One region of the Pseudomonas sp. GW460-LB5 genome, then DNA from elsewhere that is predicted to be linked to it. Evidence: predicted binding sites of a transcription regulator. Region 1 holds the regulator's gene; the other holds the start of a gene.

Evidence for each region. The regulator sigma-54, encoded in region 1, starts transcription at its own class of promoters, with help from an activator protein. The targets are predictions, from matches to a motif close to ANTGGCATNNANNTTGCTNT.
Region 2: the regulator sigma-54 is predicted to act here: its motif matches at 1,634-1,653, upstream of flgB (flagellar basal body rod protein FlgB).

Annotation. Positions count from the first base shown of each region.
Region 1 is NZ_JBWKXT010000026.1:24,617-30,596, reverse strand. Features, by position in the region: gene AC07XM_RS16735 (KdsC family phosphatase) at 1-173, shown strand, start outside; gene lptC (LPS export ABC transporter periplasmic protein LptC) at 182-754, shown strand; gene lptA (lipopolysaccharide transport periplasmic protein LptA) at 741-1,265, shown strand; gene lptB (LPS export ABC transporter ATP-binding protein) at 1,266-1,991, shown strand; gene AC07XM_RS16715 (RNA polymerase factor sigma-54) at 2,169-3,662, shown strand; gene hpf (ribosome hibernation-promoting factor, HPF/YfiA family) at 3,742-4,050, shown strand; gene ptsN (PTS IIA-like nitrogen regulatory protein PtsN) at 4,063-4,527, shown strand; gene rapZ (RNase adapter RapZ) at 4,530-5,384, shown strand; gene AC07XM_RS16695 (HPr family phosphocarrier protein) at 5,404-5,676, shown strand; gene AC07XM_RS16690 (ZIP family metal transporter) at 5,721-5,980, opposite strand, start outside.
Region 2 is NZ_JBWKXT010000018.1:46,059-52,038, forward strand. Features, by position in the region: gene flgD (flagellar hook assembly protein FlgD) at 17-718, opposite strand; gene flgC (flagellar basal body rod protein FlgC) at 731-1,174, opposite strand; gene flgB (flagellar basal body rod protein FlgB) at 1,177-1,587, opposite strand; gene cheR (protein-glutamate O-methyltransferase CheR) at 1,955-2,782, opposite strand; gene AC07XM_RS13340 (chemotaxis protein CheV) at 2,834-3,763, opposite strand; gene flgA (flagellar basal body P-ring formation chaperone FlgA) at 3,840-4,592, shown strand; gene flgM (flagellar biosynthesis anti-sigma factor FlgM) at 4,755-5,069, shown strand; gene AC07XM_RS13355 (flagella synthesis protein FlgN) at 5,119-5,586, shown strand; gene AC07XM_RS13360 (flagellar brake protein) at 5,666-5,980, shown strand, end outside.

The DNA of each region.
Region 1 (5,980 bases):
TCATTCGCCGGGTGGCATTGGGCATGGCCGTGGCCAGCGCCGCCCCGTTTGTTCGCCAGCACGCTCACGGCGTGACCCAGGCACGCGGCGGCGAAGGCGCAGCCCGTGAATTCTGCGAACTGATCATGCAGGCCCAGGGTACCCTGGACGCTGCCAACGCCAACTACCTGTAAGGCTGCCCATGTTCAGCAAGAAAGCCCGCAATATTGCGCTGCTAGCAGTGATCGCCGCCCTGCTGGCGGCGGTCGGCTACTGGAATGTCAGCCCGGAAAGCTTCCTCGACAAGCCGGTGGCCCAGGTCGACGAAAGCGCCATCGACTACTATGCGATCAACGCCCACAGTGTGCAATTTCTGCCCGACGGCAAGCTGCAGTACGAAATGACCGCCGACAAGGTCGAGCACATGAAGACCAGCGAAATCACCTTGGTGACTACGCCGGACCTGCACCTGTACCGCGGCACCCAATACCCGTGGCACGTGCAAAGCACCCGCGCCGAGGTCAACCCGGACGGCACCGAGGTCGAGCTGATCGACAAGGTACGGATTGCACGCATCGACGAAAAACAGCGTGAAACCATCATTACCAGTTCACGCATGACCGTGTTCCCGCAGAAGCAATATGCGCAGACCGAGCAAGCCGTTAGAATCGACGGCGCCGGTGGCACGACTACGGGCAAAGGAATGAAAGCGTATTTGAAAGAAAGCAGGATGGACCTGCTCTCTAACGTAAGAGGACAGTATGAGGCTCGTTAAAACCCTCCCCCTTTTGCTCAGCCTGAGCGCAGCACTGGGAAGCGCGAGCGCCTTCGCACTGCCGAATGACCGTGATCAGCCGATCCGCATCCAGGCCGACCAGGCCCATCTGGATGACAAGCAAGGCGTGGCCACCTATACCGGTGACGTGATCATCACCCAAGGTTCGATGATGATCAAAGGCAACACCGTGACCATGACCCGCGCCGCCAACGGCGACATCGATGTAGTCACCTCGGTCGGCAACCTGGCCTACTTCGAGCAACAACAGAGCGCTGCCAAGCCAGACAAGATGAAAGGCTGGGCAGTGACAATCCAGTACCAGGCGCAGAAAGACACCGTGATCCTCACCGACCGCGCCAAGGTCGAAAACGAGGGCAACACGACCGAAGGCGAGAAGATCGTCTACAACACCAAGTCCCAGGTGGCGACCGCCGGTCGTGGTGGCAACGTGACCCAGCCACGTCAGCGCATCGACATGGTGATCCAGCCCAAGAAGAAGGCCGAGTAAATGGCAACCCTCAAAGCCCAGCATCTGGCCAAGAGCTACAAGGGGCGGCAGGTCGTACGTGATGTCAGTCTGTCGATCGACAGTGGCCAGATCGTCGGCCTGCTCGGCCCCAACGGCGCCGGCAAGACCACCTGCTTCTACATGATTGTCGGGCTGGTCCAGGCCGAGCAGGGGCGCGTGCTCATCGACAACCTCGATGTCAGCCACCAGCCCATGCACGGCCGCGCCCGTGCCGGCATCGGCTACTTGCCGCAGGAAGCCTCGATCTTCCGTAAACTGTCGGTGGCCGACAACATCATGGCCATTCTCGAGACCCGCAAGGACCTCGACCGCGACGGCCGCCGCAAAGAGCTGGAAAGCCTGCTGCAGGAGTTCCACATCAGCCATATTCGCGACAACCTCGGCATGAGCCTTTCCGGTGGTGAACGCCGCCGCGTCGAGATTGCCCGCGCCCTGGCAACCGCACCCAAGTTCATCCTGCTGGACGAACCCTTCGCCGGTGTCGACCCGATCTCGGTTGGTGACATCAAGCAGATCATCCACCACCTCAAGGCCAAGGGCATCGGTGTGCTGATTACCGACCACAACGTGCGCGAGACGCTGGATATCTGCGAGACCGCCTATATCGTCAATGATGGCCGGCTGATCGCTGAAGGCGATGCCGAGACCATCCTGGCCAACGACCTGGTCAAAGAGGTTTACCTGGGCCACGAGTTCCGGCTCTGACCCAGGGGATGCGCCTGGAGCACTGGCACATAGCCGTGAAACCGCGGGTAAAGTTGTTACAGTGCTCTAGGCAAACGCTACAATTTAAGGCATAAAACTTGCTTGATCTGGCGCCCCGGCGCCCTCGTGTAGTGGATGGCGCATGCGCGCCGGCGAACAAGGTATTAAGCCCCAGCCATGAAACCATCGCTCGTCCTAAAAATGGGCCAGCAACTGACGATGACACCGCAGTTGCAACAGGCCATCCGTCTGCTCCAGCTTTCCACCCTGGACCTCCAACAGGAAATCCAGGAAGCGCTGGAGTCGAACCCGATGCTCGAACGTCAGGAAGACGGCGAGGACTTCGACAACAGCGACCCGATGGCGGACAACGCCGAGAACAAGCCGGCAGCCGAAGCCCAGGACAACAGCTTTCAGGAAAGCACCGTCAGTGCCGACAACCTGGAAGATGGCGAGTGGGGCGAGCGGATCCCCAACGAGCTTCCGGTCGATACCGCCTGGGAAGACATCTACCAGACCAGCGCCAGCAGCCTGCCGAGCAACGATGACGATGAGTGGGACTTCACCACCCGCACATCGGCCGGCGAAAGCCTGCAAAGCCACCTGCTGTGGCAACTGAACCTGGCGCCGATGTCCGACACCGACCGCCTGATCGCCGTTACCCTCATCGACAGCATCAACGGCCAGGGCTACCTGGAAGACACCCTTGAGGAAATCTGCGCCGGTTTCGACCCGGAGCTGGATATCGAGCTGGACGAGGTCGAAGCGGTGCTGCACCGTATCCAGCAGTTCGAACCGGCCGGCGTCGGCGCCCGTAACCTGGGTGAATGCCTGCTGCTGCAACTGCGCCAGCTGCCTGCCAACACTCCGTGGATGACCGAAGCCAAGCGCTTGGTCACCGATTTCATCGACCTGCTCGGCAGCCGCGACTATAGCCAGCTGATGCGGCGCATGAAAATCAAGGAAGACGAGCTGCGCCAGGTCATCGAGCTGGTACAAAGCCTCAACCCGCGCCCTGGCTCACAGATCGAGTCCAGCGAACCCGAGTACGTGGTGCCCGACGTCATCGTGCGCAAAGACAGCGACCGCTGGCTGGTGGAGCTGAACCAGGAAGCCATCCCGCGCCTGCGGGTCAACCCGCAATACGCAGGCTTCGTGCGCCGCGCCGACACCAGTGCCGACAACACCTTCATGCGCAACCAGTTGCAGGAAGCGCGCTGGTTCATCAAGAGCCTGCAAAGCCGCAACGAAACCCTGATGAAGGTTGCCACGCAGATCGTCGAGCACCAGCGCGGTTTCCTCGACCATGGTGATGAAGCAATGAAGCCGCTGGTGCTGCATGACATCGCCGAAGCGGTGGGGATGCATGAGTCGACCATCTCTCGGGTTACCACGCAAAAATACATGCACACCCCGCGTGGCATCTACGAACTGAAATACTTTTTCTCCAGCCACGTCAGCACCTCCGAAGGCGGAGAATGCTCGTCTACAGCGATCCGCGCGATCATCAAAAAACTGGTTGCAGCGGAAAATCAGAAAAAGCCATTGAGTGACAGCAAGATCGCTGGTTTACTGGAGGCACAAGGCATCCAGGTAGCCCGTCGCACCGTCGCCAAGTACCGCGAGTCGCTCGGCATAGCACCGTCGAGCGAACGCAAGCGACTGATGTAGCCCCTGAGATGCGCCACAGCGTTTGTGGGGCAGGTGCAAGACCTGCCTCTTTATGCACGGGCAATAAAGGAGAAGCTGTATGCAAGTCAATATCAGTGGACAGCATGTAGAAGTCACCCAGCCACTGCGCGATTATGTGCTTGAAAAGCTCGCCCGCGTGGAAAGTCACTTCGACAAGATCACCAACGTGCAGGTCATCATGAAAGTCGAGAAGCTGCAGCAGAAGGTCGAAGCGACCCTGCAGATTCCTGGCGGTGAAGTGGTTGCCAATGCCGAAGACCAAGACATGTATGCAGCCATCGACGCCTTGGCCGACAAGCTCGACCGCCAACTGAAAAAACACAAGGAAAAACAGCAAAGCCTGCTGCAAGGTGCAGCTGCCCGCTGATCCCCCTCATCCATGATCCGACTTGAAACCATCCTGACCCCCGGCCGTTCCCTCGTGAACGTGCCGGGCGGCAGTAAAAAGCGCGCCTTGGAAACGGTTGCGAACCTCATCGCCGATCAAGTGCCAGAACTGGAGATGCAAGACGTCTTCGAAAAACTGGTCGCCCGCGAAAAACTCGGCTCGACCGGTTTCGGCAATGGCATCGCCATCCCTCACTGCCGGCTTGAAGGTTGCTCCGCACCGGTCAGTGCCCTGCTGCACCTGGACGCCCCAATCGAATACGACGCCATCGATGGCGCGCCCGTGGACCTGCTGTTCGTCTTGCTGGTGCCTGAAGCCGCTACCGATGCCCACCTGGAACTGCTGCGCCAGATTGCCAGCATGCTTGATCGCAAGGAAGTTCGTGATCGCTTGCGTAGCGCCAGCAGTAACGAGGCCCTCTTCCAGGTAGTCCTGGACGAACAGAACGAGCACTGAACATGCGCTTGATCATTGTCAGCGGCCGGTCCGGCTCCGGCAAGAGTACCGCCCTCGATGTCCTGGAAGACAATGGTTTCTACTGCATTGACAACCTGCCCGCCGCGCTCTTGCCGGAGCTGGCGGAAGAGGCGCTGATCAACACCGAACTGCTGCAACCGAAGGTTGCAGTGTCGATCGACGCACGTAACCTGCCCAGCCACCTGACGCGCTTCCCCGAATTGCTCGAAGAAGCCCGCGCGCGCAATATCCAGTGTGATGTGCTGTTCCTGGATGCCGACGAAGGCATGCTGCTCAAGCGCTTTTCGGAAACCCGCCGACGCCACCCATTGACCAATGCCAACCGCTCGCTGGCCGAGGCGATCCGCGTCGAGAGCGAGCTTTTGGGGCCGATCGCCGACCTGGCTGACCTGAAGATCGACACCACCAACCTGAACCTGTATCAACTGCGTGATTCGATCAAGCTGCGCCTGCTCAACCAGCCCGAGCCTGGCACCGCGTTCCTTGTCGAGTCGTTCGGTTTCAAGCGGGGCATGCCGGTCGATGCGGACCTGGTGTTCGATGTGCGCTGCCTGCCCAACCCTTACTGGAAGCCTGAACTGCGCGAACACTCCGGCCTCGAGCAACCGGTCATCGACTACCTGGGCGCACAGCCAGATGTCGAAGACATGTTCAGCGACATTTCCAGCTACCTGCTCAAGTGGCTCCCCCGCTTCGCCGCCAGCAACCGTGCCTACGTTACCATTGCCATCGGCTGCACCGGCGGCCACCACCGCTCGGTGTACATAACCGAGCGCCTTGGCCAGTTGCTGCAGCAATCCCTGAAAAACGTCCAGGTCCGCCACCGCGACCTCTAGCCCAAGGATCCGCCCCACGATGCCCGCCCGCGAAATCACCATTATCAACAAGCTGGGCCTGCATGCCCGGGCGGCAGCCAAGTTCGTCGGCGTGGCTGGCCGTTATCCCTGCCAGGTGCGCGTTGGGCGCGCGCCGGACACGCTGGTGGACGGCAAGAGCATCATGGCGGTGATGATGCTGGCAGCCGGCAAAGGCACCCAGGTGCACCTGCATACCGAAGGCGAGCAGGACAACGAGGCGATGAATGCGTTGGTCGAGCTGATCAACAACTTCTTCGACGAAGGCGAATAGAAGCCTGCACGGTCCTGCTAGGAACGCGTAAACCTGATCATGAATCAGGACAGCGCGGTGTCCATCACCATCATCAGGCAAAACCCGATGCACAGCCCCAGGCTGGCCAGACGATGATGGCCGTTACTGCGCGATTCCGGGATGATCTCCTGGGTCACCACCAGCAGCATCGCCCCTGCCGCGCAGGCAAGGCCCAGCGGCAACAGCAGTTCGGCGATGTTCACCAACCAGGCACAGATCACTGCGGCCAGCGGCTCGACCAAGCCTGACGCAGCGCCAATCAGAAAAGCGTTGAAACGCGACA
Region 2 (5,980 bases), on a different contig from region 1:
TCGTTTTGCTCAGGCCCTAGATGCCGATGCTTTGGATTTTGGAAAGCGCAACACTGCCCAGCCCAGCCAGGTTGAGCGTCATCTCAGAACCGTTGGTGCCCATGGTCACACTGGTAACGGAGGCCGGCAGGTTGGTGGTCATGGCCGTGGCCTTGCCGTCGATCGAAGCGGTGGCCTTGAAGGTGTAGGTACCGGCTGGCGCCGCTTCGCCGTCGTCGTTCAGGCCATTCCAGGTAAAGTCGACCTTGCCGGCTTTCTGGGTACCCAGGTCGAGGGTGCGTACCAGCTTGTCATCCTTGTCGTAGATGCCCACCGAGGTGGCGGTGCTGGACGACGTCAGGTTGACCGTGCCTTTCATATCCTTGCTGGTGTCGACCACAGCCTTGTCGGTCTGGACAATCACATTGCGCCCGACCAGTGACGAGGCCTGCAACGCCTGGGAAGACTGCAACCCTGCCGCGATATAGGTCACAGAATCGTTCAGCGACTGCATGCTCTCGAGGCTGCTGAACTGCGCCAGCTGCGCCACGAACTCGCCGTTTTCCTGTGGATCGAGCGGGTTCTGGTTCTTCATCTGGGTAACCAGCAACTGCAGAAAAGCATCTTTGCCCAGCGCGCTGCCGGCAGCGCCGGTGCTGCTGTCGGTCTTCGACGTCTGCTTCTGCAGCGAGGTCAGGTACGCGCTGCTGACGTCAGAGGTGGAATTGGTGGTGGTCATGTCGGCTTCCTATCACTGCCCCAGGGTCAGGACTTTCTGCATCATGCTCTTGGCCGTGTTCATCAGCTCGGCGTTGGTCTGAAACGCACGGCTGGCGGAGATCATGTCTGCCATCTCCTCGACCACATTGACGTTCGGGTAATAGACGTAGCCGTCCTTGTTCGCCGCCGGATGATTGGGCTCGTAGCGTGCTTCCAGGGTGCTCTGATCCTCGACGATGCCTTTTACCTGCACGCCCTGCCCTGCTTCGCCCTGGTCTTCGAACAGCGACTGGCTGCTGCCGGCTTGCGCATCCTGGAAGGTGGTGGCGAACACGGGGTGGCGGGCGCGGTACGTCTGGTCGATGCTCGAAGAAACGGTTTCGGCGTTGGCAATGTTGGAAGCGACGGTGTTAAGGCGCGTGTTCTGCGCGCTCATGCCGCTACCGGCAATATTGAAGACACTGGAAAGGGACATGGTCATTCTCCCCGCAGGGCCGATACCAGCCCTTTGAATTTGCTGTTGAGCAAGGTGAAGCTGGCCTGGAAGCCAATGGCGTTTTCGGTATAGTTCGATTGCTCGATCTGCGCGTCCACGGTGTTCTGGTCGATCGACGGCTGCAGCGGCGTGCGGTACTTGAGGGTATCGTCGGCTGCGATGGCGAGGCCTTCGGCTTCGATGTGGCGGCTATTGGTGCGGTCCATGGCGAAACGGCCGCTTTGCTGCTTGTCGCTTTCGGCGGCCAGCACAGAGGCGAAGTCCATGTCACGCGCCTTGTAGTTGGGCGTGTCGGCGTTGGCGATGTTGTTGGCCAGCACTTCGGCGCGCTGGGCGCGGAAGCCCAGAGCCTTTTCGTGAATACCAAGCGCCTTGTCGAAGCTGATGCTCATGTCGGGGAAACCTTCGGAGGTTGACCGGAATATCGTTGAGCAAGGTATAGCAAGGGCTGTGCCAACCCATGCAAAGCCCGCAAATACGGGGCTACGAGGCGCAGTGCTGTCAGGGTGATGCCAGAAAAGCGGCAAAGGCCTTCCGCCCACGGCGGCGAAAGCGGCAATTGCCGGGCGGCAAATGCGGCAAATCAAAAAATTGACGTCAGGGATTTTCCTGTGCCGGCCCCTTCGCGGGTAAACCCGCTCCCACAAGGACCCGTGCAAGGCCTGAGGGCGGCACCGAACCTGTGGGAGCGGGTTTACCCGCGAAGAGGCCGGCACATACAGCAAAAAGGCCGGCAGTTTTCGCTGCCAGCCTTCTTGATTACTTGGCCTGGTAGATGATCCCCGGGCTGCACTGGACCATCTGGTAATGGTCCGGCAACCCGTTCAGCGCTTCCGAAGCACCAAGGAACAGGTAGCCACCTGGCTTCAGTGTGCTGTGAATGCGCAGCAGGATGTCCCGTTTCACCTGCGCCGAGAAGTAAATCAGCACGTTGCGGCAGAACACGATGTCGAACTTGCCCAGGGCGGCATAGCTGTCGAGCAGGTTGAACGAGCGGAATTCGACGCGGCTGCGAATCGCCGGCTTGACCGCCCAGCGCCCCGGCCCCTTGGGGTCGAAGTAGCGCTGCAGGCGCTCCTGGGACAAGCCGCGGGCGATGGCCAGGCTGTCATACTCACCGGTCTTGCAGTTGGTCAGCATGGTGCCGGACAGGTCGGTGGCAACGATCTGCGCGCCCATCTTCAATTGGCCAAGGTTGCTGCGCTCGAACTCGTCGATGGCCATCGAAATGGAATACGGCTCCTGGCCCGACGAACAGGCCGCCGACCACATGCGCAGGCGCTGGCCGGGGTTGTTGCGGATGAACTCGGGAATCACCTTGTTCTTCAGCACTTCGAACGGGTAGGTATCGCGAAACCACAGGGTTTCGTTGGTGGTCATCGCATCCACCACCTGCTCACGCAAACCACCGCGCGGCTGGGCCTGGATGCGTTGCACCAGTTCGCCCAGGCTCTTGATGCCCTGTTGCTCCATCAGCTTGTTGAGACGGCTGGAAACCAGGTACTGCTTATTCTCGCCCAGCAGGATGCCACAGGCTTTCTCCAGGAATACCCGGAACTGTTCGAAATCCAAATTACCCGTAGACACTCTTGCCGCCTCTTTTCAATCACTGGTGCCGGGGGCGTGCCCCCGGCTGCTTCAATGCGCTGCCTTGATCCGGTCGACCACCCGCTGGGCCAGGTCGTCCGGCTTGAACTTGGCCAGGAAGTCATCGGCACCGACCTTCTTGACCATTGCCTGGTTGAACACCCCGGAAAGCGAAGTATGCAGGCAGATGTGCAATTTTTGCATGCGCGGGTCGCTGCGGATCTCCGCCGTTAGCGTATAGCCGTCCATTTCCGGCATTTCAATGTCCGAGATCATCATCAGGAACTCTTCTTCCGGCTTTTTGCCCTCCTCCACCAGCTGGCGCAGGTAGTTCAGGGCCTGACGGCCATCATTGAGCGCCACCACCTCCACCCCCACGGTCTGCAGGCAGCGGCTGACCTGCTTGCGTGCCACCGACGAATCGTCCACGGTCAGCACCCGCATCAGCACGGCCTTGTCCTGCGTCTCGGCATCGATCACCCCGGCCGAGACCGACTCGGACGACGGCGACACTTCGGCCAGCACCTTCTCCACATCGATGATCTCGACCATGCGGTTGTCCACCCGGGTGACCGCCGTCAGGTAGTGGTCACGGCCGGTGCCCTTGGGTGGCGGATGGATCTCTTCCCAGTTCATGTTGACGATGCGCTCCACCGAGTGCACCAGAAAGCCCTGGGTCTTGGTGTTGTACTCAGTGATGATCACGAAGCTGTTGCGCGTCTCTTCCTGCAGCGGCCGCAACCCGGTGGCCATCGACAAGTCGAGGATCGGGATGGTCGCCCCGCGAATGTTGGCAACGCCACGCACCACCGGGTGCGCCTTGGGCAGCAGGGTCAGCGCAGGGCATTGCAGCACTTCCCTGACCTTGAACACGTTGATGCCGTAAAGCTGTTCGCCGTTGAGGCGGAACAGCAGCAATTCCAGGCGATTCTGCCCCACCAGCTGCGTGCGCTGGTTGACCGAATCCATAACACCCGCCATGCCAGACTCCTTATCTTTCAGCCTTTCGTTGCAACTCAGGTTACGAGTCGGCACGGGCTTTGCTTTTTTGAGCGTCATGCATACGAAAACGACATTTTTCCGACGATTGACGCGCCTGCTGACGGGCTCGCTGGCCACGTTGTGCCTGCTGGTGCCCGGCGTTCGCACGGTAGCGGACGCGCTCACCTTGCCTGAACAGCTTATCGGTGTCACCCAAGGGTTTCTTGAATTCACCGTCGAAGATTACCTGGCTACCACCCAGACCCCCGGCCGCTATGAAATCCAGGTCAACCCGCTGGACCCACGCCTGCGCATGCCGTTGTGCAGCCAGCAGCTGGACGCCTCGCTGGAAAGCCCTTCCCTGCCACTTGGCCGGGTAACGGTACGGGTGCGCTGCGACAGTGCGGCCCCGTGGACGGTGTTTGTCCCGGCCACGGTACGGCTGTTCCGCGACGTGGTGGTGGTCACCCGCCCGCTCAAGCGCGACAACACAGTGGGCGAAGGCGACGTGGCCCTGCGCGAGCGCGATGTCGGCACCCTTGGCCAGGGTTTTCTGACCGAACTGGACCAGGCAGTGGGCATGAAGATGCTGCGCCCCACGGTGATCGACCAGGTACTTACCCCGCAACATCTGGAGCAGGCCGAGGTGGTGCGCAAGGGCGACCAGGTGGTGATCATCGCCCGCAGCGGCAGCCTGAGCGTGCGCATGCCGGGCGAGGCCCTGAGCAAAGGCGGCCTGAGCGAACAGATACGGGTACGCAACCTGAATTCCAAACGGGTGGTCAAGGCCAGGGTGACGGGCCCGGGCCAGGTCGAGGTGAGCATGTAGCCCGCCACAGATTGCGCTGGCAGGGAGGAACCGCTTTTCCTAAACTGTGTCAGAGAACGGGTTGGCGAGCTTGCTGACAGGCGGCCAAGCATTTGTGCCTAAAGTTTCTTTCGGGCTGGCCGAAAACAAGGCAAGCGTCCAAATACCCAGAGGTTCCTGATCATGGTCATCGACTTCAGTCGTTTGAATAACTCTCCGTCCGTCACGGGCGGCGTGCGCGGCAACACCGCGGCGGGCAATGCCGAAAAACCGGCAGCCAGCCAGGAAGCGGTGAAAGACACCAGCGCCAGCGGAGAAGCGGTACACCTCAGCCAAGAGGCACAGCAGTTGCAAAAGGTCAGCGACAAGCTGCGCGACGAGCCGGTTGTCAACAGTGCCCGTGTGGCCCAGTTGAAACAGGCGATCGCCGACGGCAGCTACCAGGTCGATGCCGGCCGGGTCGCCAGCAAACTGCTCGATTTCGAAGCCCAGCGCTGACCCCTCGGCGCGCTGACTTCACGGACGCTAGAAAAGCCAAGAGTTAGCCATGCACGACACCACCTTGCTGCAACTGATCGAAGATGACATTGCCCCGATGCAGGAACTGCTCGACCTTCTGAATAAAGAAGCGATCGCCCTGCATGGCCGCGACATGCCGCTGCTGGAACAGATCCTGGCGCGCAAGCAGTCGCTGATCATCTTGCTCGAGCAGCATGGCCAGCGCCGCAGCCAGTTGCTCGGCAGCCTGGGCCTGAGTGCCGATCGCACTGGCGTGCAGGCGGTAGCCGCACAATCGCCCCATGGCGACGCGATGCTGCAGCGGCTCGACATGCTGTCGAAACTGATGGACGACTGCCAGCAGGTCAACCAGACCAACGGCCGGATCATCCAGGTACAGCAACACGTCACCAACAACCAGATCAGAATCCTCATGGGCGGCGACTCACCGTCGCTCTACGATAGCCGAGGCAGCACCTCGCCGCTGGCCAAGCCACGGGCCCTCAGCCAAGTGTGATTTTTCTATCAAGGCACGGAACATACTGGCAAAATGCCGTTACTTGCGTGTGTCGCTTTTGCCTGGAGAACGATAAGCCGTGTTCAATGAAACCGAAGCCCCGCAACCGCCAAAGGTGCTGAACACCCCCTTGGAGATTGCGGCCAACTTGCGGCAGCTGCAGGAAAGCCACGACCCCCTGATCATCACCTTCCATGACCGCAGCCAGCGCTTCCAGAGCTATGTGGTGCACGTGGACCGTGAAAGCAACACCCTGGCACTGGACGAGATGATCCCGCGCGACGGTGAAAAATTCATCGAAAACGGCGAGCACTTCCGCGTTGAGGGCTTTCACGATGGCGTACGCATCGCCTGGGAATGCGACCACGCGCTGAAGATCACCGAAGTCAACGGC